DNA from 2 places in the Mycobacterium senriense genome. Region 1 is predicted to be linked to the other one. Evidence: riboswitches for the same ligand, from Rfam matches in the RefSeq annotation. Region 1 holds a riboswitch; the other holds the start of a gene.

Region 1 (16,078 bases):
GATCACGCCCTGGAACTGGCCGATCAACCAGGTCGCGGTCAAGGTTTACCCGGCGCTGGCGACCGGCTGCACCGTCATCCTGAAACCTTCTGAGGTGGCGCCGTATTCGCCCTACATCTTCGCCGAGATCCTGGATGCCGCGGGCGTGCCGGCAGGGGTGTTCAACCTGATCAACGGTGACGGCGCGGGCGTCGGCGTGGCCCTGGCGAGCCATCCCGACATTGACATGGTGTCGTTCACCGGATCCACCCGCGCCGGTGTGGACGTGGCCACCAACGCCGCCGCGACCGTCAAACGGGTGACCCAGGAACTCGGCGGCAAGAGCCCTAACATCGTCCTCGACGACAGCGGCTTCGCCGCGGGCGTCAGTGCGGGCGTGGCCAACATGATGCCCAATTCCGGGCAGAGCTGTAACGCGCCGTCGCGCATGCTGGTCCCGAATTCCCGGATGGACGAGGCCATTGCCATCGCGCGGGAAACCGCCGAGAAAGTCGCGGTGGGAACCGACGACGCGACCGCGATCGGGCCGGTGGCGTCCAGGACGCAGTTCGAGAAGGTGCAGCGCCTGATCCAGCAGGGCGTCGACGAGGGTGCGACCGTGGTTGCGGGAGGCCCGGGCCGGCCGGACGGACTGGACAAAGGTTACTACGTCAAGCCGACGGTCTTCGCGCACGTCACCAACGACATGACGATCGCGCGTGAGGAGATTTTCGGGCCGGTGCTGTGCATCCTTGGCTACGACGATCTCGACCACGCCGTCGAGATCGCCAACGACACCCAATACGGCCTCGCCGGCTTCGTTTCGGGGGCCGACCTCGACACGGCGCGCGACGTCGCCCGCAAGATCCGCGCGGGATGGGTGACCATCAATCACGCGTTCGACATGAACGCACCGTTCGGCGGGTACAAGCGCAGCGGCAACGGTCGCGAATGGAGCGAATTCGGCTTCCACGAGTACCTGGAGGTCAAAAGCACCCTGGGCTACGCGCCTGACAAGGCCTGACGGGTCGGGCCGAAATCCGAACGCAGCGCGGCGAAAAACACCTCGCGTGTCCTCCACCTGATCCTGCGCGCCCGCCTCTAGGCTGGCTTGCTGAACTCAACAGGAGGGGCAGCGACGTATCGGCATCAACCTTGGCGCCGGGCGAGATGGTAGTTACGGCGCGCTGACAGTAAGCACCGAGCCGGGCGGGTCTCACCCCGCACCGGCTCGTCGTACTCGGCGCCGATGGGTCGCCCCCATGCGCCGCGTCGGCCGGCTGGCGATCTGGGACCGGCCGGAGCGGGCCAGCGGAATCCCGGCGCTCGACGGGCTGCGCGCGATCGCGGTTGCACTGGTGCTCATCGGACACGGCGGCATTCCCGGCGTCAGCGGCGGATTCATCGGCGTAGACGTCTTTTTCGTCCTCAGCGGATTTTTGATCACCTCGCTGCTGCTGGACGAGCTGGGACGCAGCGGCCGTATCGAGCTCACCGGTTTCTGGATCCGGCGCGCCCGGCGACTGCTGCCCGCGCTGGTGCTGATGGTGCTCACCGTGGCCGCGGCCCGCCAGCTGCTGCCCGACCGGTCGCTGACCGGGTTGCGCGACGACGCCATCGCGGCCTTCGTATGGATGGCGAACTGGCGGTTCGTCGCTCAGAAGACCGACTACTTCACCCAGGGCGCCCCGCCCTCGCCGCTACAGCACACCTGGTCACTCGGGGTGGAGGAGCAGTACTACTTCGTCTGGCCGGTGCTGCTGATCGCGGTCACCCTGCTGCTCGCGGCCCGCGCCAGGCGCCGCTCGACCCGGGCGACCGTCGGCGGCGTGCGGTTAGCCACGTTTCTGATCGCCACCGTGGGAGCACTGGCCTCGGCTGCGCTCGCCATCGTCATGACGTCGGATGGCACCCGCGACCGGATCTACTTCGGCACCGACACCCGCGCGCAGGCGCTGCTGGTCGGCGCCGCGTCGGCCGCCCTCCTGGTTCGGGACTGGCCGTCGATGAACCGCGGCTGGTGCATGATCCGTACCCGATGGGGTCGCCGAGTGGCGCGCGTTCTGCCGTTGCTCGGGTTGGCGGGGCTGGCGGCGGCGACGCACTACGCCACCGGCGCCAGCGGTGAATTCCGGCACGGCCTGCTGATCGGGGTCGCGATCGCGGCGGTAATCGTGATCGCACCCGTCGCGCTGGAGCAGCGCGGCCTCATCGCCCGCGCGCTCGCGTTGCGCCCGCTGGTGTGGCTGGGAACCATCTCCTACGGCGTCTACCTGTGGCATTGGCCAATCTTCTTGGCGCTCAACGGCGAACGCACCGGGTGGTCCGGGCTGCCGTTGTTCGCCGCGCGGTGCGGCGCCACGCTGGTGCTGGCCGCGGCATCGTATTGGCTGCTCGAACAACCCATCCGGCGCTGGCGACCGGCGCGGGTGCCGCTGCTGCCGCTGGCGGCCGCGACCGTGGCGAGCGCGGCCGCGGTGACCCTGCTGGTGGTCCCGGTGGGCACCGGGCCCGGTCTGCGCGAGGTCGGCCTACCGCCCGGCGTCTCGGCGGTCGCGGCGGTCTCGCCGTCGCCGCCCGGCGGCACCCGGCCCCGAGATGCCAACCGGCCGTTCACCGTTTCGGTGTTCGGTGATTCGATCGGGTGGACCTGGATGCACTACCTGCCCCCGACGCCGGGGTTTGCGTTCCTCGACCACACCGTCATCGGATGCAGCCTGGTGCGCGGCACGCCGTACCGCTACATCGGTCAGACTCTCGAGCAACGATCCGAATGCGACGGCTGGCCGATTCGCTGGTCGAGGCAGGTTAGCCAGGATCAGCCGGACGTCGCGCTGCTGGTCATCGGTCGCTGGGAAACGGTGGACCGGGTCAACGAGGGCCAGTGGACCCACATCGGCGACCCGACGTTCGACGCCTACCTCAACGGTGAGCTCGAACGGGCGTTGACCATCGTGAGTGCCACCGGTGTGCACGTGGTGGTCGCGACCGTCCCCTACAGCCGGGGTGGTGAAAAGCCGGACGGCCGGCTGTATCCGGAGGACCAGCCGGACCGGGTCAACCTGTGGAACACCATGTTGCGCAAGACCGTCAGCCACCACCCGAACGTCGCGATCCTCGACCTGAACAAGAAGCTGTGCCCCGACGGTGTCTACACCGCCAAGGTCGACGGCATCAAGGTCCGCAGCGACGGCGTCCACCTCACCCCCGAAGGGGTGAAGTGGCTGACGCCGTGGCTCGAGGAATCGCTGAGGTAGTCCTAACCGCTTGTGCGGCAGCTGATCTCCATGCTGTCGCTGTCGCGAACCTGGAAGTTGAAGCTCACGTAGCCGTTCTCCGGGTTGCGCACCCGGTCCAGATAGGGCGCCATGTCGGCCGAGCTGGCGTTGTCGGCGATGACGAGCACACCGGGTGACAGGCGCGGTTCCAGCAACTCGAGCACGGGCAGGTACAGGTCCTTCCAGCCGTCGAGCAAGACGAAATCGACCGGCCCCGCAACGTCCGCCAGCGTGGACAGCGCGTCGCCTTCGAGGATGGTGATGACGTCGTCGAGACCGGTCTCGGCGAACGTCTGCTTGGCCGCGGCGATCTTGGTATCGCTGAGTTCGGTGGTCACCACCCGGCCGGTGCCGTTGTCGCGCACCGCGGCGGCCAGGTGCACGGCGGAAATGCCGAAAGACATGCCGAATTCGACGATGGTGGCCGGGCGGGTGGCGCGTACCAGTGAATACAGCAGCCTGCCTGCTTCCGGTGTCACCGGGATGTAGAACTCGCTCATCGCCTCGGCCCGCTCCTGTGCGGTCATCGGGCGATCGAACGTGCCGCGCCGCTCGCGCAACAGCGCCATCTGGTTTTTCGACTCGGCGTACATGCGGTCGAGCGTCGAAGCGACCCGGGCATCCTGCAACGTTGTGGTCATGGCATCGAGCCTAGGCGCGCAGCCTGGGCGGGCGCTGGGAGAGCCGCGCCGGGCGTCAGGGATCCGTTAAGCGTTTGACGACGCGTTTGACGAGCCCGCGACCGCGGTGCCACTATGGACCCCGCAAGCACCTCGGTAGGTGAGGCGTCTGCATGGATACAGGCCACTGACCCCGAACGTCGAGAGACGCCCCGGGTCAGGACAGCTCTTCCCGGACCCAAGGGTTGAGCCCAAGTGGCTTCTGGAATGTTCCGGATACGCCGTGCAGTGCCGAAGCTCCGACGAGAGGGGTGCGACCCGCGGCATGTGACGCGGGTCATTCCTGCCTCTTTCGTTCAGGTGAATGTGGTGACACCCGCGTGTGTCTTGGCCGTGAGGAGGTGAGGGCGAGATGAGTCCCGGCGATAGTCCCTATCCGAAATCCGTCTTGTCCCGATCCGGTTCCGGCATTTCTCTCACCGCCTGACCTCTCCTGGTGCTGCGCGGCCGAGCAGCCGTGCCGATGCCGATCGGGCCTCCGTCAGGAGAAGAAGATCATGGCTTTTGTTATCACGCACCGTTTTTCCACCGCTTCCCGGATGCGCGGACGCTCGATGCTGCGTGCAGGCCGGTTGTTGGCCAACAGGTTTCACTGGCAGGCCGGCCTGACCCAGCAGGAGCGGGCCAACCTGTACGTGTCGAGGATGCCGATCGCGATGGTCACCGCATCGCTGGGTGGCCACGCCTCGGGTTCGGACCGCTGAACCACCGCCGCGGCGACGGGCGTCACAGCGCCGCCCGTCGCCGCAGGCGCGTTGAGTGCCGCAACCGCGACTGCCTCATCACGAGGTGAGAAGTGTTCGAGATAGCGAGGATTCGATGACTTCGATCGACACCGGCGGCCGTCGCCGCGACTCGGGATTCGCTGCTGCCGCGCGGGAAGACGCACGCCGCGAGGCGCATAGCCCGACGGTGCTCGATTCCGCGCACGTCGGCGACATCGTCGGCGCGTTCGGGCGCATCCGGCGCGACGGGGACGGCGGCTACGGGGCGTTCAGCGGACGCTGGCGCCGGCTGCGCACACTGGCGGTCATCACCGGTCCGGGGTTGATCGTTATGGTGGGCGACAACGACGCCGGCGGCGTCGCGACCTACGCGCAGGCCGGCCAGAACTACGGCATGGGACTGTTGTGGACGCTGGCACTGTTGATTCCGGTGCTGTACGTGAACCAGGAGATGGTGCTACGGCTCGGCGCGGTGGCCCGGGTCGGGCACGCGCGCTTGATATTCGAGCGGTTCGGCAAGTTCTGGGGCGCCTTCAGCGTCGGTGATCTGCTGGTCCTGAACGCTCTGACGATCGTGACCGAATTCATCGGCGTCTCACTGGCTCTCGGGTTCCTGGGTTGCCCGAGGGTCGTCGCCGTCCCTGCCGCGGCCGTGCTGCTGTTCGCGGTGGTGGCCGGCGGGTCGTTCCGCCGTTGGGAGAGGCTGATGTTCCTGCTGATTGCGGTGAACGTGCTGGTCTTCCCGATGGTGTGGCTGGTGCATCCGAACCCGAAAACGGCGGTGGCCGGCCTGATCCCGCAGTTCCCGGGCGGCCTCAACTCCACGGTGCTGCTGCTCGTGGTCGCGATCGTGGGCACCACGGTCGCGCCGTGGCAGCTGTTCTTCCAGCAGTCCAACGTGGTGGACAAGCGCATCACCGCCCGCTGGATCCCCTACGGCCGAGCGGATTTGGCCATCGGAATCGTCGTGGTCATGGTCGGCGCGACGGCGTTGATGGCCGTGGCGGCGTTCGGGTTGACCGACACCGCCGATGCGGGTCACTTCACCGATGCGGGCGCGGTCGCCGCGGGATTGTCGAAGCATCTGGGCGGGACGCTGGGGGTGCTGTTCGCGATCATCCTGCTGGACGCATCGCTGATCGGCGCCAACGCCGTCGGCCTGTCAACCACCTACGCGGTCGGTGATGCCATGGGCAAGCGGCACTCGTTGCACTGGAAGATCAGCGAGGCCCCGCTGTTCTACGGTGGCTACGCGATACTGCTCGGAGTTTCGGCGGCGGTCTCCTTCAGCCCCGACCACATCCTGGGCCTGGTGACGCAGGGTGTGCAGGCGCTCGCCGGTGTCCTGCTTCCCTCGGCGACCGTCTTTCTGGTGCTGCTGTGCAACGACCGGGCGGTGCTGGGCCCGTGGGTGAACACGGTGCGGCAGAACATCATTGCGTGGACCATCGTGTGGTGTCTGGTGCTGCTGTCGCTGGCGTTGACGGCCGCCACCTTCTTTCCGAACCTGTCCACCGCCACGCTCGAGGAGGGCCTTGCCGGCGGAGCGGTGCTGGGCATCGTCGCCGGCGCGATGATGATCGTCGTTGGCCGACGGCACCGCAACCTGACCGACGCCGAAGCCATCGTGCGCACGCTCGGCGGTGGCCTGGACCCAGAGGAGGTCGACGAACTCGACGAGGCCGCGTCGCTGACGCGTGCCGAGCGCCGGGCCGTACGTCGCCAGGACCGGGCCGGCTGGCAGACCCCCAACCTCGCGCTACTCGATCGGCCGACGATGTCGCCGATGCGCCGGGCGGGGCTGTTCACCCTGCGGGGCTACCTGGTGGTGGCCGTGGCCTTCGTCATCATCAAGATCGTGCAGGCAGGTGTGGTCGGGCCGGCAGCCTCACTGTGAGTTAGTGGGCAGCAGAACGATTTTCCCGTGGGTGTGCCGCTGCTCCAGCTCGGCATACGCGTCGGCGACCCGGTCCAGCGGGTAGGTTGCGGCGATGTCGAACTCGATGGCTCCGGAGACGATCAGGTCGGCCATCTCGGCGAGCACCTCGGGCGTCGAGCCCTCCATGCTGCCCTCGGTCTTGGCGCCCACCTCCCCCGCCTTCTGGAACGAGATGATGGTGTCGATCCGCTCGGGCGCCACGCCGAGATCGACGGCGAGCTGGACGTAGTCCGGGCCGAACAGGTCGATGAATGCATCGATGCCATCCGGTGCCGCCTCGCGTAGCCGTTCGAGGAGCCCGTCACCGTAGGCGATCGGTATGACACCATGCGCGCGCAGCCACTCGGCGTTGCCGGGCCCGGCGATGCCCAGCACCCGCGCCTTGCGCAGCACCAGGAGCTGCACGACCAGGCTGCCCACCCCGCCCGCGGCGGCCGACACGGCGATCGTCTCACCCGGTTGGGGTGCCACCGCGCGGACGGCCGCATAGGCGGTCGCCCCGACCACGTACAGCGAACCCGCTGCCTCCCAACCGAGTTGGGCCGGTTTGCGGATCAACTGGTTCACCGGAACCGCGGTGTGGGTGGCGTGGCTGGACCGACGCAGGCTGAATCCCAGGACTTCGTCGCCGACGGAAAACTCGGTGACCCCAGGTCCCACGGCGGTGACGACGCCGGCCAGGTCGCTGCCCTGTCCGGAGGGGAAGGTGGCCGGGAACATCTCGTGCATCGCCCCGACCCGGATGCCGGCCTCGCCGGGGTTTATCCCGGCGGCTCGAACCTCGACGACGACCTCGCCGGGCTCGGGGGAGGGCATCTCGATGTCGGCGACGTACAACACCTCGCGTCCGCCGTAGCGGTCGAACCGTACCGCGCGCGCCGCCGCAGCCGTCATGCCGATCTCCTTCCGGTCGAGGATGCTCCTACCCACGCCAGCATAGGCACCCGATGTGCTACCCACCGGGTGCCCAGTGGGCATATGTTCGTAGCAAGCCTGGTTCACACCAGCATTTCGCCGGCGGCGTCGGGAGCCGCGGTGAAACCCGGATACCGATGACACGTGGAAGGAACATGCGTGGAAGTTGATCGGATCGGCAAAGCCGGCTGGGCCGTTGCCATCGTCGTGATCGGCGCCGCGAGCAGCGGATGTGGCGGCGCCGACAAGGCCTCGCCCCCGTCGGCGTCGAGTTCCGCCGCTTCGACCAGTTCGAGCGTGGTCACCGGCCCGCCCTCGGGTCAGCCCTCGGATTACGGCTTCTTGTTGATCAAGCCGAACGACGTGGGCGGCGGTCTCACCGCGCCGCAGTCGCCCATGCTCAACCCCAACAACGCGCCGGGGGTCGCCCAACTGTTCGCCAACGCCGACAGCAGCCGCCGGCTGTGGGACACCATCACGGTCGCCGCGGACCCGGCGGCAGCCGCCGCCGAATTGGCTTCCACCCAGGGCGGTTACAACGGCAAGGTGAATGGGAGTTGGCAGCCGCTTGCCGTCGGCGCCCACGGGGTGACGATCTCGGGCACCTCGCCGGACAACTCCCAGGCCATGACGGTCTTGGTCTTCACCGAAGGCAAGGCGTTGGTCACCCTGGAATTCGATGGCGCGCCGACCGACCCGCTCGATCCGGCCGTCGCCCTCGACATCGCCCGCAAGCAGGATGCCGCGGTCAGGGCCGGGCTGCCCGGCTAGCGGTTACACCAGGCCAAGCAAGCGCAGATCGGCGACGTACTTGTCGATCAATGCCGCCGACAGATGCGGAATGTCTTGGTCCGCACCTATTTTCGCCGACCGCACGGCGCTGCGGAACACGTCGGTGGGGGCCGGGGCACCGCGCAGCGGGGTCTCCGGTTTCCGGTAGGCGTCCAGCAACGGCAGCACCGAATGCTGGCGCTGCTTGTCGGGCAGGGCGCGAAGGGCGGTCGTGAACCGGCCCAGCCACTCGTCGTAGTCGTCGATGCGCCGAATGTCGTGTCCGGCGGCGATCAGCCAGTCGACGAACACATCCAGCGAGATGCCGTCGTCGTGCGGGTTCATCACGTCGAAGGACCGGTAGGTGCCGGAATCCTCGGCGGCCGTGGCGATCTGTTCGCCCAGCGTGGTCACCGCTTCGGCCACGAAGTCGGCGGGCAACCCGTCGTAGTGGGCGATCGCACGGCCTCCCTGCGGATCGGCCTGGTAGAAGGAGGCCGGTGCGATACCGGTGGTCAGCAAGCTGAATACCAAGCGGGTGAACGCATCTGGAACATTGAGCTGTCCGGCATAACGGCTGTGCGCCAGGATCATGTCGGACCGGAAGACCGCGACGGGCAGGCCGCACAGGTCGTGCGCCTCGCGCAGCAATACCTCGCCGGCCCACTTGCTGTTCGCGTACCCGTTCGCATAACTGTCATCGACCGGCCGCAGTGCGCTGACGGTACGGATGTCGCCGTCTTCGGCGAACGCGGCCGGATCGACCGACAGGGCCACCGCGACGGTCGACATGTACGTGACGGGCTTGATCCGTGTCGTGATCGCCAGGCGAATCAATTCGGCGGTGCCCACCACGTTGGGGCCGAACAGTTGGTCGTAGGGCAGCACGTGGTTGACCAGTGCGGCAGGATGGACGATCAGATCCACACTCTGCGCGAGGCGCTCCCAGGTGCCTTGCTGTAGGCCGAGATTCGGCTCACCGATATCGCCGACGATGACCTCGAGGTGATCGGCGGCCAGCGTGCGGAAGCGCTCCAACAGTTGCGGATCGCCGCTATCGAAGACGGCCTCCAGGCGTTTGGTGGCGGCCGCGGCATCCGCGGCGCGGATGACGGAGATGAGTTTTCCGCCGGTCTCGGCGAGCCGTTCGAGCCACTCCAGGATCAGGAAGCGGCCGAGGTAGCCGTTGGCGCCGGTGAGCAGGACGGTGTGCGGCGTGCCGGTCGCGCGCGGCAGCGCCGGGGCCTCGACCAGGGTGGTCGCGTCGATGAACTTGTCCAAGGTGAGGTCCGCGGCGCGGACCTGCGTCGCGCCTCGCCCGTGGACGGTTGCGAAGGTCGGCCGCCGCGACCCCGATTGGCGTTCGGATTCAACGTATTCCGCGAGCTGGCCCAGGTCGGTTGCCGGGCCGGTGATCATTCCGACGGGCACATCGACGTCGAAGATGTCACGCAGCAGGTTTGAAAACGTCAACGCCGACAGGGAGTCGCCGCCGAGCTCGATGAACAGCGCGTCGGGCGCCGGCGGCCCGCCGGCCAGGCCGAGCAGCGCCTCGGCGGCGCGACTGAGGGTGAAGATCACCGGGTGGTCGGCCGCGCCTTCGCGCAAGGCACGCAATTCGGTCACCCGGTTTTCGGCCAGCTCCGCGTACAGCTGTTCGAGCCGGGCGCCGTAGTGCTCTTTGAGCTTGGGCCGCAGCAGCTTTCCCACCCCGGAGAGCAGGCCGTTGTCCTCGCTGAACGGCTCCGTCTCGACCACGAAGTCGACGGGTACCTCGTAGGACTGCAGCTCGGCGAGTTTGGCCGACTGGCGCAGGGATTCACCGAGGGCGGCCTTCAAGCCGTCGGCGTCGCCGGCGAACCTCTCCGCGGCGTCGTCGGTCGGGACGACAACGGCCAGCAGATAGGGCCGTTCGCTGTTGCCGTAGACGAAGACCTGGCGCACCAGTGCCGCGCTGGAGAACACCGCTTCCAGCCGCGCCACGGCGACGAACTCGCCCTGGGCCAGTTTCAGCACGTTGTTGCGGCGGTCGACGTAGGCGAGCCGGCCCGGCTCCAGCTCGGCCATCACGTCACCGGTGCGGTAGTAGCCCTCGGGGTCGAAGGCCTTGGCGGTGACATCGGGCCGTTTGAAGTACCCGGGCGTGGCGCTCAGCGACTTCACCAGCAATTCGCCTCGCGGATAAGGCTTGTCGGTGAGGAAATAGCCCAACTCGGGAACGTCGATGAGCTTGTAGTCCTGCACCGGCGGTCGGGTGATCCATCCGTCCTTGCTCACCATGCCGACCTCGGTCAGACCGTAGCCGTCGAGAACATGGACTTCCAAACAGGTTTCGATGAAGGCGCGCATCTCGGCCGCCAGTGGCGCGGTGCCGCAGAACGCGGTCACGATGCGTCCACCGAGGACCTGCTCGCGCAGCTCGACCTGCGCGTGCGCCTGTGCCGCGGCGGTGTCGGCGCCCGCGACTTCGAATCGATCGACCGCACTCTGGTAGCGCTGGTACAGCATCTCCGCGACGCGTGGCACCAGTCCCATTTCGGTGGGGCGCACCAGGTTCCAGTCGTCGAACAGGGTGGACAGGTCGCTCTCCGGGACGAAGTAACTGGTGCCGCCCGCCTGGAACGCCGTCGACAGCGGTATCCGGCCGCCCAGGTGATTCAGCGGCATGAAATTCACGTTGATCACCGGGGTGTCGGTGAAGTCCGGCATCAGTTCGGTGGTCCACAACCGGCACAGCATCCGCTCGGTGTACATGGCTCCCTTGGGCAATCCGGTGCTGCCCGAGGTGTACATGATCATGGCCAGCCGCTCGTCGGTGTCGCCGGTGAACATCGGCTCCGGCGGTAGGGTCCGCCCGCGCTCGATCACGTCGTCGAGGGTCTCGATAGTAACGGTGACGCCGGCGTCCGTCAGCTTCGCCTGCGCGCGTTCGACGGGCTCGCGTTGCTCGTCGACCTCGGGCCGGTAGTCGAAGACCACGACCCGCCGCAACGACGAGCTACCCAGTGCCGCTTCGACGGCCAGGTCGAGATAACCGACACCGGCGGCCAACGTGGAGGGCTCGACCTCCTCGACGATCGGCCTCAGCCGCGAGGCCGTCGTGTTGTGCTGCAGCGGCACGGCCACCAGCCCGAGGTAGGCACAGACCAGATCGATGGTGAGGTACTCGGCGCTCGCGAAACCGACGGTGGCGACCAAGTCGCCGGGCGCAACGGGATTGGCGGTGTCGTGTCGCCATGCGCCGGCGATGGCGCGGACGTTGGCCCACAGTTCGCGGTAGGTCATGGTGTCGAACCGAGGCAGCAGTTGTGCGTTGGTTCGGCCGGTGGCGGGATCGGTGGTCAACGAGCGGGCCCGCCAGCCCAGTGCGGGGCGATCGGCGTAGCCCTCGGCGAAGATCTCCAGGATCTCCGGCAGCCGAAGGCCGGGTTGGCGTGCCGCGAGCTGCACGGCGGAATCGGGCTTGCTGCCGCGGAACTCTTCGTCATGCGCGTCCAGGTCGCGGATGCGGTCGGCTACCTGTTGGCGCACCGCGCTGATCGGGCCGGTGGAGCTAACTTTCGTGCGCTTCGCGTCGTCAGTCATGGCCCGCCTCTCGTTGACGATCACTCGTCTACCTGAACGAACCCCCACGGTTCAGGCTTCCGTTCAATGGTTGTGACGGTTGTCACACCGCGACGGAGGCGCCGGTGGGTTCGCGGCACGCCGGGCAGGTGTCGTTGGCGCTCAGGCCACGACCTGAATGGGATCGCCCACGTTCACCTCGTTGAAGTACCAGGCGGCGTTGTCGGGGCTGAGGTTGATGCAGCCATGGCTGACGTTGGCGTTGCCCTGGGAATCGACCGACCACGGGGCGGAGTGCACGTAGACGCCGCTCCAGGTGACGCGAACGGCGTATGAGGCGGTGATCTTGTATCCCTCGGGGGAGCTGAGCGGGATGCCGATGGTCCGTGAGTCCATCACCACGGTGCGCTGCTTTTCGAGCGCGGTGAAGCTGCCCATCGGGGTGGGGCGGCTGGGCTTGCCCATCGACGCCGGCATGGTGCGCAGGACCTCTCCGTCCCTGCTGACGGTGAAGGTGTGCTTGGAGATGCTGGCGACGCCGAGTAGCGCATCGCCGGTGTCGAAGCCCGTCGACAACGCCTGCACGCCGACCGACACGTGGGTGTGCGCCGGCCAGTACTGGTTGGGCACCCACTGCACGACCGTGTTCTGAACCCACTCGAAGTGTCCGCGGGTACCACTGGGCGACGTGACGTGGATCGACCGTTCGACGGCGGCCCGATCGGCCACCGGGGCGGTGAAGGTCACCACGACCGGATGGGCCACGCCGACCACGGCGCCGTTGGCGGGCAAAATCGAGGCGACTGTGGGGCTGGGTTGCGGTAGCGGCACGGAGGCGGTGCCGCGACCGACCGGCGCCACCAGACCCACAGCCGTGATCGCGACCACAACAAATAGATAACGAACACCCCGCCGCATAGCGTCCACCCTTCGAGATGGTGCGATCAACACACCGACATCCTACTGGTTACCCACTCGTCACCGGTTTCAGCAAACAATGACAGGCCAGCCCGGCCGCCACGGTAACGATTCGATCACCGATTGAGTTCAACCGTGTCGGGGCGCAGCGGGATGGGTAGTGCGGCGCATGATCGCCGCCTGTGGGCCGTCGCCCGAGGTCGGGCCGTGGTTGCCTGAAAGGGCCGCCGATGCTTCGGTTTTCGCGGCCGCGACCTTCCGGCCGGCTTACTTGACCGAACTCGTAGGGATAGCCGCAAAAGTCGTGGCCCAAACGTTCGGCTTGGCCCGCCCGCCGGCGACGCGTTAGCCTCAGCGGGATCGGATCGGTGCCCAAGGCCGAGCCCGAACCCGAGGAGTGCGGGTGCTCTTCCGTCAGCTGGAGTATTTCGTCGCCGTCGCTTCCGAGCGGCACTTCGCCCGGGCAGCCGAGAAATGCTTTGTCTCCCAACCGGCGCTGTCGGCGGCGATCGCCAAGCTGGAGCGGGAACTGAACGTCACGCTGATCAACCGCGGGCGCAGTTTCGAGGGCCTCACGCCCGAAGGCGAGCGGTTGGTGGTGTGGGCCAGGCGGATTCTCGCCGAGCACGACGCGTTCAAGTCCGAAGTGGACGCCGTGCGCTCGGGCATCACCGGAACCCTGCGGCTGGGCACCGTTCCCACCGCGTCCACGACCGCGTCACTGGTGCTCTCGGCGTTCTGTTCGGCGCACCCATTGGTGAAGGTGCACATCCTGTCCCGGCTGGCGGCCACCGAACTGTACCGGCGCCTGCGCGAGTTCGAGATCGATGCCGCCATCGTGCATGCGGCGCCCGACGAGGCCCACGATGTGAACCTGATTCCGCTGTACCACGAGCGCTACGTGTTGTTGGCGCCCACGGACATGGTGGGATCCGGTGCGGCGACGATGACCTGGGCCGAGGCCGCGCAGCTCCCGCTGGCGTTGCTCACCCCCGACATGCGCGATCGGCAGATCATCGACAAAGCGTTCGCCGGCCATTCGATCACCATCAGCCCCCAGGTCGAAACGGATTCCGTCGCATCGCTATTCGCGCAGGCATCCGCGGGCAACTGGGCATCCATCGTGCCGCACACGTGGCTGTGGACGTCACCGCTGGGGCCCGACATCCGGGCGGTGGAAATGGTCGATCCGGTGCTCAAAGCCGATGTCGCCCTGGCCACCAACTCGAGCGAACCCGGATCGCCGATCGCCCGCGCGCTGGCAGCGTCCGCCGGGCGGCTTTCGCTGAACGAGTTCTTCGACGCGCAGCTGTTGGGCCTTACCCGCCGGCGCTGACCGCGGCCGGCGGACGCGTGGCCGCGCTCGCCGGGTTCAGGTTGGACAGGTGCCCGCTCTCCACGCCCGCCGCCGGGTCGAGTTCGCAGTCGATGAGCGACGGCGCCCCGGAGCCGATCGCCTCCGTCAGCGCCGTGCGCAGCTCCGACGGCGTGGTGACGTGATATCCCTTGCCGCCGAACGCCTCCGCGAGCAGCTCATGGCGTGCCCGGGCACTCAGGACGGTCGGGGCCGGATCGGATCCCGTTGCCGCCGCCCCGGCTGCGGCCTCGTCGCCGCGGTAGACGCCGCCGTTGTTGAGGATGACGACGGTGACCGGGAGTCGGTACCGGCAGATGGTCTCGATCTCCATGCCGCTAAAACCGAATGCGCTGTCCCCCTCGATCGCGACCACCGGCTTGCCGGTCTCGACGGCGGCGCCGATGGCATAGCCCATCCCGATGCCCATCACGCCCCAGGTCCCGGTGTCCAGCCGGTGCCGCGGCAGCTCCATGTCGATGACATTGCGGGCCAGATCGAGCGCATTGGCTCCTTCGTTGACGACATACACGTCACGGTTGTCCTGCAGCACAGCGCGAATGGCGCCGAGGGCGTTGTAGAACCGCATCGGGTGCGGGTCCTCGGCCAGGCGCTCGCGCATCTTGGCGTCGTTTCGCGCGGTGCGCTCGGCCAGTTCGCCGACCCACTCCGCTGGCGCGGTGATCGGGCGCGCGGCCACGCCGTCACACAGCGCGGACATCACCGAGCCGATGTCGCCGGCCAGCGGCGCATCGATCTGCTGGTTGCTATCGAACTCGGACGCGGCGATGTCCACCTGCACAAATTTGGTTTCGGGGGCCCATTGCGGTGACTCCCCGTGGCCCAGAAGCCAATTCAGGCGCGCACCGACCAACAGGACCGCATCGGCGCGCGCGATCGCCAGCGAGCGGGCGGCCGCGGCGGACTGCGGGTGTGAATCCGGCAGCAGGCCCTTGGCCATCGACATCGGCAGGAACGGAATCCCGGTGGTCTCGACGAACTTCCGAATCACGTTGTCGGCCTGGGCATACGCCGCACCCTTGCCGAGCACCATAAGCGGCCGCTGCGCTCGGGCCAGCACGCCCAGCGCGCGGTCGATCGCGTCCGGCGCCGGCAGCTGCCGGGGTGCGGGATCGATGACCCGCCAGACCGTGTCCGCGGCGGCGGCGGAGTCGATAGCCTGGCCCAGGATCTCACCGGGGATGTCCAGGTAGACGCCGCCGGGCCGGCCGGACACCGCGGTGCGAATGGCGCGCGCGACGCCACGGCCGATGTCCTCGATCCGGCCGATCCGATAGGCCGCCTTGGCGAACGGCTTTGCGGCACTGAGTTGATCGATATCCTGGTAATCGCCGCGCTGCAGATCCACCAGCGCCCGATTGCTGGAGCCGGAAATCTGGATCATCGGAAAGCAATTCGTCGTGGCGTTCGCCAGCGCGGGCAGGGCATTGAGGAAGCCGGGCCCCGACGTGGTGAGGCAGACGCCGGGACGCCGGGTGAGGAATCCGGCGGCGGCCGCGGCGTTGCCGGCCGAGGTCTCCTGCCGAAAACCGATGTAGCGGATCCCCGATGCCTGCGCGACGCGTGCGAGGTCGGTGATCGGGATGCCGACGATGCCGTAGATCGTCTCGACGTCGTTGGCCTTCAGCGCGTCCACCACGAGATGAATGCCGTCGATCAGGCCCGTCGGGTTCGTAGACGTCGAAGCGGTGGACATGGGGCGACTCCTCGGATGCTTTGCGGTACTGCCTTGGCCATCACTGTGACCCCGGCGCACCCCGGGTGTCCAAGACGAGGGCACTATCCGACGATTTACACCGTCTATCGTGGCAGGTCAGCGCCAATGCTGCTGCTTTTTAATAGCCAACGGTTATCGGTCGTGAGCAAATCCATATTGGACGCGACAAACGGCCGCCGGGCAGGGTGGCAGCTGTAGCAGGACTGGAAGGAGTGCG
Region 2 (16,078 bases), 2.1 Mb from region 1:
AGGTGCCCGCGGCCTTCCACGCCGGGGTGCAGGACATCCTGTTGATCGCGTTCGGGATGGCCTGGACGGAGTTCCTCGGCAGTGCAACGCCGATCGGCATCGACGTCGAGGGTCACGGCCGTCAGGAAGAGCTCGGCCCGCACGTCGACCTGTCCCGCACCGTGGGTTGGTTCACCACCAAGTACCCGGTGTCGCTGACGGTCGACGGCCTGGATTGGGCGAACGTGGTCGCCGGCGACGACGCGCTGGGCGCGGCGATCAAGGCCACCAAGGAGCAGCTGCGCGCCCTGCCGGACGGGTTGACCTACGGCCTGCTGCGCTACCTGAACCCCGACATCGACCTGGGTGGATCCGACCCCGTGATCGGATTCAACTACCTGGGACGGCTGGGCGCGGCCGCCGACCTGCCCGGTGAGCTGTGGCGGCTGAGCCCCGACAGCCTGTCGCTGAGCGGCGCGGCCGCGGCGGTGGCGATGCCGCTGATGCACACCGTCGACCTCAACGCCGGCACCATGGACACCGAGGAAGGCCCCCACCTGCACGCCAACTGGACGTGGGCGGCCTCCGCGATGGACCGCGAGCAGATCAGCCGGCTCAGCCAGCTGTGGTTCGAGGCGCTCATCGGCATCTGCGCCCACGTGCAGGGCGGCGGCGGCGGGCTGACCCCGTCGGACATCGCGCCCGCGCGCCTGAACCAGCGGCAGATCGATGAGCTGAGCAAGCAGCACCAGATCGCCGACATCCTGCCGCTGACCCCGCTGCAGCAGGGCCTGCTGTTCCACGCCAGCTTCGCGCAGGACCCGGGCGACGACGTCTATGCGGTGCAGCTCGGAATCACCGTGACCGGTGAGCTCGACTCGCACCGCCTGCACGACGCCGTCCACACCGTGGTCAGCCGCCACCCCAACCTGGCGGCCCGCTTCTGCCCGCAGTTCGGTGAGCCCGTCCAGGTCATCCCGGCCGACCCGGTCATGGCGTGGCGGTACATCCAGCTGGGCGCCGAGGATCTCGACCCCGAGCAGCGGGTCGACGAGCTGTGCGCCGCCGAGCGCGCCGCGGTGAGCGACCTGGCCAACCGTCCCGCATTCCGGGCGGCGCTGATCCGCACCGCAGACAAGAGGTACCGGTTCGTGCTCACCAACCATCACATCGTGATGGATGGCTGGTCGCTGCCCATCCTGCTGCGCGAGATCCTCGCCAACTACTACGGCGACCAGCTGCCCGCGCCGGCGACCTACCGCAGCTACCTGACGTGGCTGGCCGGGCAGGACCGCACCGCCGCGCAAGCGGCGTGGCGCCAGGTCCTCGACGGCTTCGACACCCCCACCCTGGTGGGCCCGGCGGGCCGGATGCGGCTCGGCCGGCGGGCCGTGGAGTCCTACCGGCTGTCCGCGGAGACCACGCTCGCCCTGGGCGAGCTGGCCCGCTCCTGCCACACCACCGTCAACACCGTGCTGCAGGCCGCCTGGGCGCAGCTGCTGATGCGCCTGACCGGCCAGCATGACGTCGCGTTCGGTACCGCGGTGTCGGGCCGGCCCGCCGACTTGATCGGCGCCGAGTCCATGGTGGGTCTGCTGATCAACACCGTGCCGGTGCGGGCCAGCATCACCGCAGAGACCACCGTCGCCGACGTGCTGGAGCAACTGCAGCAGCACCACAACGACACCCTCGAACACGAGCACCTGGCGCTGAGCGACATCCACCACGTGACCGGTCACGACGCGCTGTTCGACACCTTGTTCCTGTACGAGAACTACCCGATCGACACCAGCGTGCCGTTGGGCTTCCACGAGTTGGCCATCACCGACGTCACCAACCGGGAGTACAACCACTACCCGCTGTCGGTGATGGCGCTTCCGGGCCGCGAGCTCGGCCTGCGCGTCGAATTCGACACCGACGTGTTCGACTCGGCCGGCATCGAGAAGCTGACCGAGCGGTTCCAGCGTGTGCTGTCGGAGATGACGGCCGACCCGACCCGACGGCTGATGTCGCTGGACGTCGTCGACGAGCACGAGCACGCGTGGCTCGACGAGCGCGGCAACCGCGTCGTGTTGAGCCAGCCGGCGACCGGCAAGTCCATCCCGGCCATGTTCGCCGCGCAGGTGGCCAGCACCCCCGACGCGGCGGCGCTGGCCTTCGACGGCCGCTCGATGACCTACCGGGAGCTCGATGAGGCCGCCAACCGGATGGCGCACCTGCTGATCGAAGAGGGCGCCGGTCCGGGCGAGACGGTCGCGCTGCTGTTCTCCCGCTCCGCCGAGGCGATCGTCTCCATCCTGGCGGTGCTCAAGACCGGGGCGGCCTACCTGCCGATCGACCCGGCGCTGCCGGCCGCCCGAATCGAGTTCCTGCTCGCCGACGCCGAGCCGGTCGCCGTGGTCACCACCGCGGGCTTGCGCGGACGGCTGGACGGCTGCAGCCCGACGGTCATCGACGTCGACGACCCGGCGCTGGGCAACCAGCCCGGCACGGCGCTGCCGATCCCGTCGTCGGACAACATCGCTTACGTCATCTACACCTCGGGAACCACCGGTGTCCCCAAGGGCGTGGCGGTCACCCACGAGAACGTCGCGCAGCTGCTGGACACGCTGCACGCCGACCTGCCGGAGGCGGGGGTGTGGGCGCAGTGGCACTCACTGGTGTTCGACGTGTCGGTGCACGAGATCTGGGGCGCGTTGCTGCACGGCGGCCGCCTGGTGGTGGTGCCCGAGTCGGTCGCGGCTTCGCCCGACGACCTGCACGCGCTGCTGGTCTCCGAAGGGGTCACCGTGTTGAGCCAGACCCCGTCGGCGGTCGGCATGCTTTCGCCGGAGGGTCTGGAGTCGACGGCGTTGGTGGTGGCCGGTGAGGCCTGCCCGGTCGAGGTTGTCGATCGGTGGGCGCCCGGGCGGGTGATGATCAACGCGTACGGCCCGACCGAGGGCACGGTGTACGCGGCGATGAGCGCCCCGCTGGAGAGCGGAACGGGCTCGGCGCCGATCGGTTCGCCGGTGCCGCGGGCCGCGCTGTTCGTGCTGGACCGATGGCTGCGACCGACGCCCGAGGGTGTTGTCGGCGAGCTGTACATCGCCGGTCACGGTGTGGCCACGGGTTATTCGCGCCGGCCCGGTCTGACGGCGGGACGCTTCGTCGCCTGCCCGTTCGGCGGCCCGGGTGCGCGGATGTACCGTACCGGCGACCTGGTCCGGTGGGGCCGCGACGGCCAGCTCGAATACCTGGGTCGGGCCGACGAGCAGGTCAAGCTGCGCGGCTACCGCATCGAGCTCGGTGAGGTGCAATCGGCCCTCGCCGGACTGGACGGGGTCGAGCAGGCCGCGGTGATCGCCCGCGAGGACCGCCCCGGTGACAAGCGGCTGGTCGGTTACATCACCGGAACCGCCGACCCGGTCGGGATCCGCATCCAGCTCGCTGAGCGGCTGCCGGCCTACATGGTGCCGGCCGCGGTGGTGGTGTTGGACGCGCTGCCGCTGACCGTCAACGGCAAGCTCGACAAGCGCGCCCTGCCCGCACCGGAGTATCAGAAGCGCGGTGGCGAGTACGTCGCGCCGGCCGACCCGACCGAAGAGATCGTTGCCGACATTTTCGCCCGCGTCCTGGGCATGGAGCGGGTCTCGGTCGAGGACTCCTTCTTCGAGCTGGGCGGGGATTCGCTGTCCGCGATGCGGGTGATCGCCGAGATCAACACCGCCGTCAACGACGCCCTGTCGGTGCGCACCCTGTTCGATTCGCAGTCGGTCCGCGCGCTGGCGCACCGGATCACCAGCGGTGCCGACACCGAGGGCGCCGCCGGACCCGGCTTCGCGGCGGTGCACGGCGCCGACGCCAAGGAGGTGTTCGCCCGCGACCTCACGCTGGACAAGTTCATCGACGCGACGACGTTGTCGACCGCGCCGTCACTGCCCGGCCCGAGCGCCGAGGTCCGGACGGTCCTGCTGACCGGGGCGACCGGTTTCCTGGGTCGCTACCTGGCACTGGAATGGCTCGAGCAGCTGGAACAGGTCGACGGCAAGCTGATCTGCCTGGTGCGGGCCAAGTCCGACGAGGACGCGTGGCGCCGCCTGGAGCAGACCTTCAACAGCGGTGACCCGGAACTGCTGCAGCACTTCCAGGAACTCGCCGAAGAGCACCTGCAGGTCGTCGCTGGCGACAAGGGCCAGGCCAACCTCGGCCTGGACGAGGAGACCTGGCAGCGGCTGGCCGACACCGTCGACCTGATCGTCGACTCCGCGGCCGTCGTCAACGGCGTCCTGCCCTACAACGAGTTGTTCACCCCCAACGTCGGGGGCACCGCGGAGCTGATCCGGTTGGCGCTCACCACGAAGAAGAAGCCGTACGCGTACGTGTCGACTTCGGATGTGGGCCGCCAGATCGACCCGGCGGAGTTCACCGAGGACGGCGACGTCCGGGTCATCAGCGCCCGGCGCGTCATCGACGGCGGCTATGCCAACGGGTACGGCAACAGCAAGTGGGCGGGCGAGGTCCTGCTGCGCGAGGCCAACGACCTGTGCGGTCTGCCGGTCTCGGTGTTCCGCTCCGACATGATCCTGGCCGACACCACCTACGCCGGTCAGCTCAACGTGGCGGACATCTTCACCCGGATGATCCTGAGCCTCGTGGCCACCGGCACCGCGCCCAAGTCCTTCTACCAGCTGGACGCCGACGGTAACCGGCAGAGCGCGCACTTCGACGGCCTGCCCGTCGAGTTCGTCGCCGAGGCCATCGCCAAACTGGGTGCCCAGGTGATGGACGGGTTCGAGACGTACCACGTGATGAACCCGCACGACGACGGCATCGGACTCGACGAATACGTCGACTGGCTGATTGAAGCCGGCTACCCGATCGAGCGCGTCGGCGACTTCGGCGAGTGGTTGCAGCGCTTCGAGACCGGCCTGCGCGGCCTGCCGGAACGGCAGCGCCAGAACTCGGTCTTGCAGATGTTGACGTTGCTGCTGCGGGATCCGAAGAATCTGCAGCCCGCCGAGCCGGCCCGGGGTGCCTTCGCACCGACGGATCGCTTCCGCGCTGCGGTGCAGGAAGCGAAGGTCGGTGCCGACAACGACATCCCGCATGTCAGCGCGTCGGTGATCGTCAAGTACGTCACCGACCTGCAATTGCTCGGTTTGCTGTAACCCCTTACGACGAACGCGAATGCGGCGTGGTCCATCCGGACCACGCCGCATTCGTTTATCCGCCATTGGCGCTACCGGCTTGTCGGGGCCAGCACGTGTAACCCGGCGATAGCGGACAACGCCGCGACGCGTGGCTGTCGAATCCGGAAATCCCATCGCAACTAGTGCATACTGTGTGTTATCAGACTACTGTCTAGTAGTACTATAAGTATGTACACAACCTTGCGCCTAAATGACGATCCATCTTCTTAGTCATTTACAAGACAATACGTTCGTATAACCGTGGACAAACGGGGTACTCGCCTATTACAGTTTCTAATTGTTCGACCCATGTTGACTACGGGGTCTTCGGAGCGGGTGAGCGTTGACCGTTCGGTCGCGCACACTTTCGGATTTCGCCGTCTGGCCAAACGACGAGGAGCAACGAAAAATATCGGTCAGTGTTTGCCGACCGGGCATCCCGCCTGATTAACCGGATGCCCAAGGCAACGGTGTCGACGAGGACGCCTGCTGGCCAACGTGCAGCAGAACGAGGTGAAGCACCGATGACCGAAGTGCGATGCGAAAGATGCGTGAGAACTGTCAGGGCATCCAATGGGTCACCGTCACGGTCGGCCCTGCAGTTGCTGGGGTGGACTGTCATCGACGGTGACCGGTATTACTGCCCCACACACAGCGGAGATGGGTACGCAGCCAGGGCTATTTGAACGAGGCTGCGCCCTGAGCGTCTGCGGAGGAGCCCGCGCCGCGCTAGTCGATTCGGTTGTTGTGGGGGAGGCGGCGGTGCTTGTTCGTGACAAGGGTGCCGGCGAGGAGCGCCTCGTCTATGTGACCGGAGCCACTGACCCGGCCGACATTCGGGCCCGGTTGGGTCAGCGGCTCCTCACGTATGTCGTGCCCAGGACGAATTCGGCGATGACCGTCAAGGGACCTGACGTCGCAACCCCGCCGCGCTAGCGTGGCTGGGATGGGCGGCGAAGCGCAGCGCAGCTGGGAGTTCGTGGTGGCGCCGGCGCGGAAGGCGCCCGGCATCACGTCGATGGTGGGTTATCGCGCGCTGGAGGTGCCCGAGACTGTGCATCGCGGTCTGCCGTCGTCGATGTTGACGTTCATCGTCAGCCTCGACGACGGGGTGGAGGCCGCATCCACCGTCGATGGCCTCGCGAGTTCTCGGCCCAACCCATTGGTCCTCGGTGGATTACACGTGCAGGCCAGTCATGTGCGGCAGCGGCGTGCCCAAGCCGGTGTGCAGCTGGCGGTGCACCCGTTGGCGTCGCGCGCACTGTTCGGTATGCCCAGCGCCGAGCTGCCGGTCACCGCCTACGACGGTGTCGACGTACTCGGCCGTCGCGCGATCGAACTCTCCGAGCGTGTCGCCGGAGCGCGTCATTGGCCCGACGTCTTCGCAACTGTGGCTGATTACCTTGTCGACGCCCAGCGCCGCCACGACGATGTGGCCGTGCGTCCCGAGGTCGCGTACGCCTGGCGGCTGATGGAGCGCACTGGAGGCCGAATTCCTTTGAGCGCGTTGGCAGATCGCGTCGGGGTGAGTGCCAGATGGATGACCGCGCTGTTCCAGCGGGAGGTCGGCAGATCTCCGAAGACGGTGTTGATGCTCATGCGATTCCAGCACGCGACGGCCAGGATCGCGGCGTCGGCGCGTCGTGACGGCCAGGTCGACCTCGCCGCGGTCGCGGCCGACACCGGGTATTGGGACCAGGCGCACCTGACCCGCGAGTTCGGCCGGTTCGCCGGGGTGCCGCCGCGGGCATGGCTGGCCGAAGAGTTCCGAAACATACAAGACGGCGGGCACTCGTCCGGTTCACGATGGGACCATGACTACTTCGAATCCGACCGTCTGGTTGACGCTGCAGGCACATAACGCTCTCAAGCTCATCGACTACTACGTCGACGCGTTCGGCTTCGTCGTCGCGGCCCGGTACGGCGACGGCGACCGGGTCGATCACGCCCAGCTGAATTGGCCGGAAGGCAGCGGCGGGATCATGTTGGGCAGCCACAAAGCCGGGGCGGACTGGTCGCGTGAACCGGGAACCGCCGGCGGCTACATCGTCACCGGTGATCCCGCTGCCCTCTACGAACGGGTGCTCTCACACGAGGCGGAAATCGTTCGCCCGCTCGCCAAAACCGATTACGGTGCAACCGAATTCGCCGTCCGCGATCCTGAAGGCAACTTGTGGTCGTTCGGCGACTACGTTGGCGAACCGATGCCGAGCTGATCACCGGGACACCTGCGCCTGACTACCATGACGGTAGAACGCGACGTCCCGCCAGCACGGAGGAGTGCTCATCCGATGACAACAGCGCGCCTACCTCGACTGCCACTCGACGAAGCCAAAGCCGCCGCCGACGAAGCCGCCGTCCCCAACTACATGGCCGAGCTCAGCATCTTCCAGGTGCTGCTCAACCATCCGCCACTGGCGCGCGGCATCAACGACCTGCTCGCCACCATGCTGTGGCACGGGACCCTCGACTCGCGGCTGCGCGAGCTGGTGATCATGCGGATCGGCTGGCTCACCTCCTGCGATTACGAATGGACACAGCACTGGCGGGTGGCATCGCGGCTCGGCGTTCCGGCCGAAGATCTGCTGGGCGTGCGGGATTGGCCAGATTACGCGGAGTTCGGATCCATCGAGCGGGCGGTGCTTGCGGCGACCGACGACGTGGTCCGCGACGGCGCGGTGAGCGCCGCGAACTGGGCGGCATGTGAGCGTGAATTCGCTGGTGACACAACGATTCTCGTCGAACTGGTAACGGTCATCGGCGCCTGGCGGATGGTCGCGTCGATCCTGCAGAGCCTGGAGGTGCCGCTGGAGGAGGGCGTGTCCAGCTGGCCGCCGGACGGCCGGTCTCCCCGGTCGTAGCGCCGGCGCGCAAACATGAGTTGCCCACGCGCCGTGGCCGATTGACTTAGCAGTCGATAACTCTTAGCGTCGGGCAATGAGAACCAGGGTCGCCGAGATGCTCGGAGTCGAATTCCCGATCTGCGCCTTCAGCCATTGCCGCGACGTGGTGGCAGCGGTGACCAACGCGGGCGGCTTCGGGATCCTGGGCGCCACCGCGCACAGCCCTAAACGCCTGCAGAGCGAGCTGACCTGGATCGAGGAACAGACCGGAGGCAAGCCCTACGGAGTCGACCTGCTGCTGCCGCCCAAATACGTTGGCGCCGAGCAGGGCGGCATCGACACCACGCAGGCCCGCACCCTGCTGCCCGACGAGCATCGCGCGTTCGTCGACGACCTCCTGGCCCGCTACGGCGTCACCGCGACGGCAGAGCAGCCGCGCGCGTCGCTGGGTCGCCTGAACATCTCGCCCAAGACCTACGAGCCGCTGCTCGACGTCGCGTTCTCCAACAACATCCGGCTGATCGCCAGCGCGCTGGGCCCGCCCCCGGCGGACCTCGTCGAACGCGCGCACGACCGGGACGTGCTGGTGGCCGCGCTGGCCGGGACCACCCGGCACGCGCAACGGCACGCCGCCGCGGGCGTCGACCTGATCGTCGCGCAAGGCACCGAGGCGGGCGGGCACACCGGCGAGGTGGCGACCATGGTCCTGGTGCCCGAGGTCGTCGATGCCGTGGCGCCGGTGCCGGTGCTCGCCGCCGGCGGCATCGCCCGTGGCCGTCAGATCGCCGCGGCGCTGGCCCTGGGCGCCGAGGGCGTGTGGTGCGGCTCGGTGTGGCTGACCACCGAAGAGGCCGAGACGGCGCCCGTGGTCAAGGAGAAGTTTCTGGCCGCCAGCTCGTCGGACACGGTGCGGTCGCGCTCGATGACGGGCAAGCCGGCGCGGATGCTGCGCACGGCCTGGACCGAGGAGTGGGAGCGGCCGGAAAACCCGGATCCGCTGGGCATGCCGTTGCAGACCGCGCTGATCACCGAGCCGCAGCTGCGCATCAACCAGGCCGCCGCCCATCAGGGCGCCAAGGCGCGTGAGCTGGCCACCTACTTCGTCGGGCAGGTCGTGGGCTCACTGGACCGGGTCCGGCCGACGCGTTCGGTGGTGCTGGACATGGTTGAGGAGTTCATCGACACCATCGGCCGGCTCGAAGGCCTGGTGGAGAAGTGATTCGCGGCGGCCAAGCCATCCGCACGGAATTGACGAATTCCTGACGGCCGCCGGGCGTACGCCCAGCTCAGCGCCGTGAACCTGGCCGAATGCTGTGTGCGCTCCTAATGAATGCGTACAGAATCTCCGACACGCTATCCAGGGATTTGACCCCACCATAGCCGTCGTGCATCATCGGTCGGGTAAGCACCTCGTTAGGTGAGGCGTCTACACGAATACAGGCCACTGACCCCGAACGTCGAAAGACGCCCCGGGTCAGGACAGCTCCTCCCGGCTTAAGGGTTGAGCCCAGGTGGCTTCCGGCTCGGATTGTTTTTCCAGGCCAGGACACGTCGTGTGGTGCCGAAGCTCTGACGAGTGAGGTGCGGATCCCCGACGGTCGTCGGGTTCTGCTCCTTTGCTGCGCATAGATTGCATGCGACCCGCGCATGCGTCGTGACCGCGAGGAGGTGAGGGACACATGAGTTCTAGCGATAGTCCGGACCGAAGTCCGAACTGTGTTTCGTCCCGATCCGGTCTCCGGCGCGACCTTCTCGGCTGAGTCGTCGCAACGCTAAGTGGCTATCGCCCAAGCGTTCTGAGATCACACGGGATGGGACACACGTCAGTCCAGTCAATCCCCGTTGGATCTCCCCTCTAGGAGGCGAAGATGACCGCAGCTTTCTACGACGAAGTGCTCACCGTAGCGCCCGCCCCCACGCTGACCGTGGTGCGCGACACCGACACGATCCCGGCTCCGGCCGAGGCTCCCGTGACCAAAGCCCGCCGCCGGTCCGACAACGCATCGTTCGGCGCCGGGGGCGACCCGCTGGTCGACGGCGCCGCCCGCCTGCTGAGCGTCCCGGTGCGTCACGTGTACGCCGCACTGTGGCGGGTCGGCGTCCTCGAAGTCCGCGCCTGAAAGACGAACTTCGATGGACGCCGAACAACCGTGGCTCCAAGAGGTCGCCTGGCCGCAGACGTAGCTCTGCGCCTTGGTGACCCCTTGGAGTGCACCCGGATTTGCGGGTCTTCGTAGAATCGATCTACTGGCGTCGATCCGGCCATCACCGGGGAGCCTTCGGAAGAACAGCCGTCCTGGCTCAGTAGAACCGAACGGGTAGGCCCGTCACAGCCGTCATCGAGCGGCCACGCGAAAGCGCGGCAAGCGGGGTGGTACCGCGGCGCTCGCGCAGCCAGCGCGTCGTCGTCCCCGGTTTGCACCGTGGCACAGGAGACAACGCGCATCGTGACCGACACACCCGGCCCCGCAGCTGACCTCGAGGCTCAGCCGGTGGACTCCGTCCAGGCCTACCCCAAGCCGGCCGGCGGAGCGCCGGACTTCCCGGCGCTCGAGCTCGAGGTGCTGGACTACTGGGCCCGCGACGACACCTTCCGGGCCAGCATCGCCCGCCGTGACGGCTCGCCGGAATACGTGTTCTACGACGGGCCGCCGTTCGCCAACGGGCTGCCGCACTACGGGCACCTGCTCACCGGCTACGTCAAGGACATCGTCCCGCGCTACCGAACCATGCGCGGCTACAAGGTGGAGCGCCGGTTCGGCTGGGACACCCACGGGCTGCCGGCCGAGCTCGAAGTCGAGCGCCAGCTGGGCATCACCGACAAATCGCAGATCGACGACATGGGCATCGCCGCGTTCAACGACGCCTGCCGCGCCTCGGTGCTGCGCTACACCGACGAATGGCAGGCCTACGTCACCCGCCAGGCGCGCTGGGTCGACTTCGACAACGACTACAAGACGCTGGACCTGCCCTACATGGAGTCGGTTATCTGGGCGTTCAAACAGCTCTGGGACAAGGGCCTGGCGTACGAGGGCTACCGGGTGTTGCCCTACTGCTGGCGCGACGAAACCCCGCTGTCCAACCACGAATTGCGGATGGACGACGACGTGTACCAGAGCCGCCAGGACCCCGCGCTCACGGTGGGATTCAAAGTCACCGGCGGTGCCCTGGATGGCGCTTATCTGCTGGTGTGGACGACGACGCCGTGGACCCTGCCGTCCAACCTGGCGGTCGCCGTCAACCCCGACGTGACCTACGTCGAGGTCAAGGCCGAGGGCAAGCGTTTCGTCCTCGCGGAGCCGCGGCTGGCCGCCTATGCGCGTGAGCTGGGCTTCGAAAAGGGCGAGGAGCCCGAGATCCTGGCCACCCACCGCGGCGCCGACCTGCTCGGCACCCGCTACCTGCCGCCGTTTCCGTACTTCATGGATACTGCCAACGCATTTCAGGTGCTGCCCGGCGAGTTCGTCACCACCGAGGACGGTACCGGCATCGTGCACATGGCGCCGGCCTACGGCGAGGACGACATGGCGACCACCGACAAAGTCGGCATCACCCCGGTCACGCCCGTCGATTCCAAGGGGCGCTTCGACGCCTCGGTCCCGGATTACCAGGGGCAGCACGTCTTTGACGCCAACCCGCACATCATCCGTGACCTGAAGAACGGCAGCGGTCCCGCCGCGGCCAACGGTGCGGTGCTGCTGCGCCACGAAACCTACGAGCACCCCTACCCGCACTGCTGGCGCTGCCGCAACCCGCTGATCTATCGGGCGGTGTCCTCGTGGTTCGTCGCGGTCACCGAGTTCCGGGACCGGATGGTCGAACTCAACCAGCAGATCACTTGGTACCCCGAGCATGTCAAGGACGGCCAGTTCGGCAAGTGGCTGCAGGGCGCCCGCGACTGGTCGATCTCACGAAACCGCTACTGGGGCACCCCGATTCCGGTATGGAAGTCCGACGACCCCGCCTACCCGCGGGTCGACGCCTACGGCAGCCTCGACGAACTCGAACGCGACTTCGGGGTGCGGCCCACCAACCTGCACCGGCCCTTCATCGACGAGCTGACCCGGCCCAACCCCGACGACCCGACCGGGGCCAGCACGATGCGCCGCATCCCCGACGTGCTCGACGTGTGGTTCGACTCGGGATCGATGCCCTACGCCCAGGTGCATTTCCCGTTCGAGAACGCCGACTGGTTCGACGGCCATTACCCGGGCGACTTCATCGTCGAGTACATCGGGCAGACCCGCGGCTGGTTCTACACCCTGCACGTGCTGGCCACCGCGCTGTTCGACCGTCCCGCCTTCAAAACGTGTGTGGCACATGGCATCGTGCTGGGATCCGACGGCCAGAAGATGAGCAAGTCGCTGCGTAACTATCCCGATGTCAGCGAGGTGTTCGACCGCGACGGCTCCGACGCCATGCGCTGGTTCCTGATGGCCTCGCCGATCCTGCGCGGGGGCAATCTCATCGTCACCGAGCAGGGCATCCGCGAAGGTGTGCGCCAGGTGCTGCTGCCGTTCTGGAACGCCTACAGCTTCCTGGCCCTCTACGCGCCCAAAGTCGGTACCTGGCGCACCGATTCGACGCAGGTGCTGGACCGCTACATCCTGGCCAAGCTCGCCGAGCTGCGCGACGACCTGACCCATGAGATGGACACCTGCGACATCTCGCGGGCCTGCGAGCAGCTGCGTCAGTTCACCGAGGCGCTGACGAATTGGTATGTGCGACGGTCGCGTTCGCGGTTCTGGGAAGAAGATGTCGACGCCATCGACACCTTGCACACCGTGCTGGAGGTGATGGCGCGGCTGGCCGCGCCGCTGCTTCCGTCGGTGACCGAGATCGTGTGGCGCGGCCTGACTGCGCAGCGGTCGGTGCACCTCACCGATTGGCCGCAGGCCGGCGACGTGCCCGCCGACCCCGACCTGGTCGCCGCGATGGATCAGGTCCGCGAGGTCTGCTCGGCCGCGTCCTCGTTGCGCAAGGCCAAGAAGCTGCGGGTGCGGTTGCCGCTGCCCAAACTCACGGTGGCGGTGGAGAATCCGCAGCGGCTGGAGCCGTTCGCCGATCTGATCGCCGACGAGCTCAACGTCAAGAGCGTCGAGCTGACCGACGCGATCGACACCTATGGCCGCTTCGAGCTCACCGTCAACGCGCGGGTGGCCGGGCCGCGGCTGGGCAAGGATGTGCAGGCGGCCATCAAGGCGGTCAAGGCGGGGGAGGGCGTCGTCAATCCGGACGGCACCCTGACCGCCGGACCCGCGGTGCTGCAACCCGAGGAATACAGCTCACGGCTGGTCGCCGCCGACCCGGAATTCACCGCGGCCCTGACCGACGGGGCGGGCCTGGTGGTGCTGGACGGCACGGTGACCCCCGAACTCGAGGCCGAAGGCTGGGCCAAGGACCGGATCCGCGAGCTGCAGGAGCTGCGAAAGTCCACGGGTCTGGATGTGTCCGACCGGATTTCGGTGGTGATGGCCGTGCCCGGCGAGCGGGCCGACTGGGCGCGCACTCACCGCGACCTCATCGCGGGCGAAATCCTGGCCACCAGTTTCGAATTCGGCGATCCGGCCGATGGCGCCGAGATCGGTGACGGCGTGCGGGTGAGCATCGCCAAGGCCTGAGCGCTCGCCGGGGTATCGGCGAGCGTAACGCCACGGCGGAATTCGGACGCAATTTTCGCCGTGGCGTTACGCTCGCGGCGGTCAGCTCCTCGATCGCAGCGCATGGTGGACATGCGGCCAGAACGGCATGCCCACCGCCACCGTCGCCCCGGTGGCGATCACGCCCACCGCGACGTCGACGCTCTTGCGGCCATCCGAGGCCCAGTAGACGTCCTTGAGGTCCAACAGCAGCGCCAGCTCGTCGACGATCATCGCGTTGGCGGCACCGTACGCCACCGCCGCCGCGGGATGCCGCCGCTGCTTCTCGCTTCCGCGCAACCCCACACCGGCCACCGTCGCCAGCATCCCGATCCCGATGTTGTAGTGGTGAAAGTGCTTGCCGCCCAACGACACACCGCCGCCGGATGGTCCATGGCCGGCGCGGATCCAGTGGGTGAGGCCGCGCAGGCCCGCGAAGGTCAGGGTGAACGACGCCCACGCCAACACGGTGGCCTGCTCGCCGGGCTGCAGGCGTTCGTTCCATTGATGGCGCAGCCGCTCCCATCGCGTCGAGGGCGACGCGCTCCCGTGCGGAGCGGCCGCGTCGCCCTGCCTGTTGTCCGTCATTTGATCGCGCGCCAGCGCAGCCGGCCTGCGCGAAGCTCGACCGCCTCGGCCCAGCGCTGCGAGTTGCAGATCCGGCGGTGCGCCAGGTTCATGGCCATGACAAAACGTTAGTCCCAACTGGCCCTTCGCGTGGGCCCTAGCATCGAGCGTGTGGAGTCGCGGTGGGTGCTGCACCTGGACATGGACGCGTTCTTCGCCTCCGTCGAGCAACTCACCCGCCCGACGCTGCGCGGGCGCCCGGTGCTGGTCGGTGGTGTGGGCGGGCGCGGCGTGGTGGCCGGGGCCAGCTACGAGGCGCGCGTGTTCGGGGCGCGGTCGGCCATGCCCATGCATCAGGCCCGCCGGCTGGTCGGTGTCAGCGCGGTGGTGCTGCCGCCGCGCGGCGTGGTGTACGGGCTGGCCAGCCGGCGCGTCTTCGACACCATCCGCGCCGTGGTGCCCGTGGTCGAGCAGTTGTCCTTCGACGAGGGATTCGGCGAACCCGCTCAGCTCGCCGGAGCGTCCGCCGAGGACGTCGAGGCGTTCTGCGAGGACCTGCGACGACGGGTCCGCGACGACACCGGCCTGATCGCCTCGGTGGGCGCCGGGTCGGGCAAGCAGATCGCCAAGATCGCCTCCGGGCTGGCCAAACCCGATGGTGTCCGGGTGGTGCGCCGCGCCGAAGAACGACCGTTGCTCGGCGGGCTGCCGGTGCGCCGGCTGTGGGGGATCGGCCCGGTCGCCGAGGAGAGGCTGCATCGCCTCGGCATCGAGACCATCGGCGAGCTGGCCGCGCTGACCGAGGCCGAGGCGGCCAACATCCTGGGCGCCACGATCGGGCCGGCGCTGCACCGGCTGGCCCGGGGAATCGACGACCGCCCGGTCGCCGAGCGCGCCGAGGCCAAGCAGATCAGCTCCGAATCGACCTTTGCCGCCGACCTGACCAGCCTGGAGCAGTTGCGTGAGGCCATCGAGCCGATCGCCGAGCACGCCCATCACCGCCTGCTGCGCGACGGCCGCGGCGCGCGCACCGTCACCGTCAAACTGAAGAAATCCGACATGAGCACGCTGACCCGGTCCGCGACGCTGCCCTATGCCACCACCGAGGTCGCCGCGCTGGTGGGCATGGCCCGCCGCCTACTGCTCGATCCGCGCGAGATCGGGCCCATTCGCCTTCTCGGCGTGGGCTTTTCGGGGCTGAGCGATGTGCGCCAGGAATCGCTGTTTCCCGAGTTGGAACTGGCGGCGCCGCAACCGGATTCGCCGTCGGTGGAGACCGCGACGGAGGCGATGTTCACTCCGGGGCCCGATGAGGCCGGGTGGCGGGTCGGCGACGACGTCGCCCACCGCGAGCTCGGGCACGGCTGGGTGCAAGGCGCGGGCCACGGCGTGGTCACCGCGCGGTTCGAAACGCGCTGCTCCGGCCCCGGACCCGCCCGGACGTTTCCCGCCGACGGTGGCGAGCTGGTGCGCGCCAACCCGATCGATTCCCTGGATTGGCCCGATTACGCCGGGGGGCTGCAGGCCGATGCGCTGTCAACCCCAGCGGGCGACGACGTCGGCGACCGGTAGCTCCGCGGACAGCGCGGCGATCAGCAGGACGCGCGCCTGAGACGGTCGCAGCCGCGGCACCATCACCGCCCCGGCCGCCGCCATGTCGTGGCCGGGACCATAGCTGGCGCCGACCCGGCCGCCGGGGACGCGGGTGGACACCGCGACGACGACCCCGTCGCCGCAGTGCCGGCGCACCGCGTCGACCACCGCAGGTCCGGCGTTTCCCGAACCCAGCGCCTCGAGCACCACACCCCGCGCCCCGGCGGCCACGCACGCATCGAGGGCCACCGCGTCGCTGCCCAGGTATGCCGCGACGATGTCGACG

The links. A riboswitch is a leader RNA that binds a small molecule or an ion and turns the genes downstream of it on or off. The one in region 1 is predicted to bind magnesium.
Region 2: it holds a riboswitch for magnesium, as region 1 does, so the genes downstream of both, MTY59_RS23835 (Rv1535 family protein) here and MTY59_RS06855 (hypothetical protein) in region 1, are expected to answer to the same signal.

Annotation. Positions count from the first base shown of each region.
Region 1 is NZ_AP024828.1:1,419,305-1,435,382, reverse strand. It holds gene MTY59_RS06870 (aldehyde dehydrogenase family protein) at 1-1,003, shown strand, start outside; gene MTY59_RS06865 (acyltransferase family protein) at 1,242-3,236, shown strand; gene MTY59_RS06860 (O-methyltransferase) at 3,239-3,898, opposite strand; M-box (ykoK) riboswitch at 4,023-4,195, shown strand; gene MTY59_RS06855 (hypothetical protein) at 4,435-4,641, shown strand; gene MTY59_RS06850 (NRAMP family divalent metal transporter) at 4,757-6,559, shown strand; gene MTY59_RS06845 (NADP-dependent oxidoreductase) at 6,551-7,495, opposite strand; gene MTY59_RS06840 (hypothetical protein) at 7,676-8,287, shown strand; gene car (carboxylic acid reductase) at 8,291-11,872, opposite strand; gene MTY59_RS06830 (L,D-transpeptidase) at 12,014-12,769, opposite strand; gene MTY59_RS06825 (LysR family transcriptional regulator) at 13,173-14,105, shown strand; gene oxc (oxalyl-CoA decarboxylase) at 14,089-15,840, opposite strand.
Region 2 is NZ_AP024828.1:5,113,030-5,129,107, reverse strand. It holds gene MTY59_RS23865 (non-ribosomal peptide synthetase) at 1-5,129, shown strand, start outside; gene MTY59_RS23860 (hypothetical protein) at 5,913-6,086, shown strand; gene MTY59_RS23855 (AraC family transcriptional regulator) at 6,169-7,011, shown strand; gene MTY59_RS23850 (VOC family protein) at 6,965-7,366, shown strand; gene MTY59_RS23845 (carboxymuconolactone decarboxylase family protein) at 7,442-8,011, shown strand; gene MTY59_RS23840 (NAD(P)H-dependent flavin oxidoreductase) at 8,088-9,212, shown strand; M-box (ykoK) riboswitch at 9,396-9,581, shown strand; gene MTY59_RS23835 (Rv1535 family protein) at 9,862-10,113, shown strand; gene ileS (isoleucine--tRNA ligase) at 10,486-13,614, shown strand; gene MTY59_RS23825 (hypothetical protein) at 13,696-14,220, opposite strand; gene MTY59_RS23820 (DNA polymerase IV) at 14,371-15,771, shown strand; gene MTY59_RS23815 (asparaginase) at 15,736-16,078, opposite strand, start outside.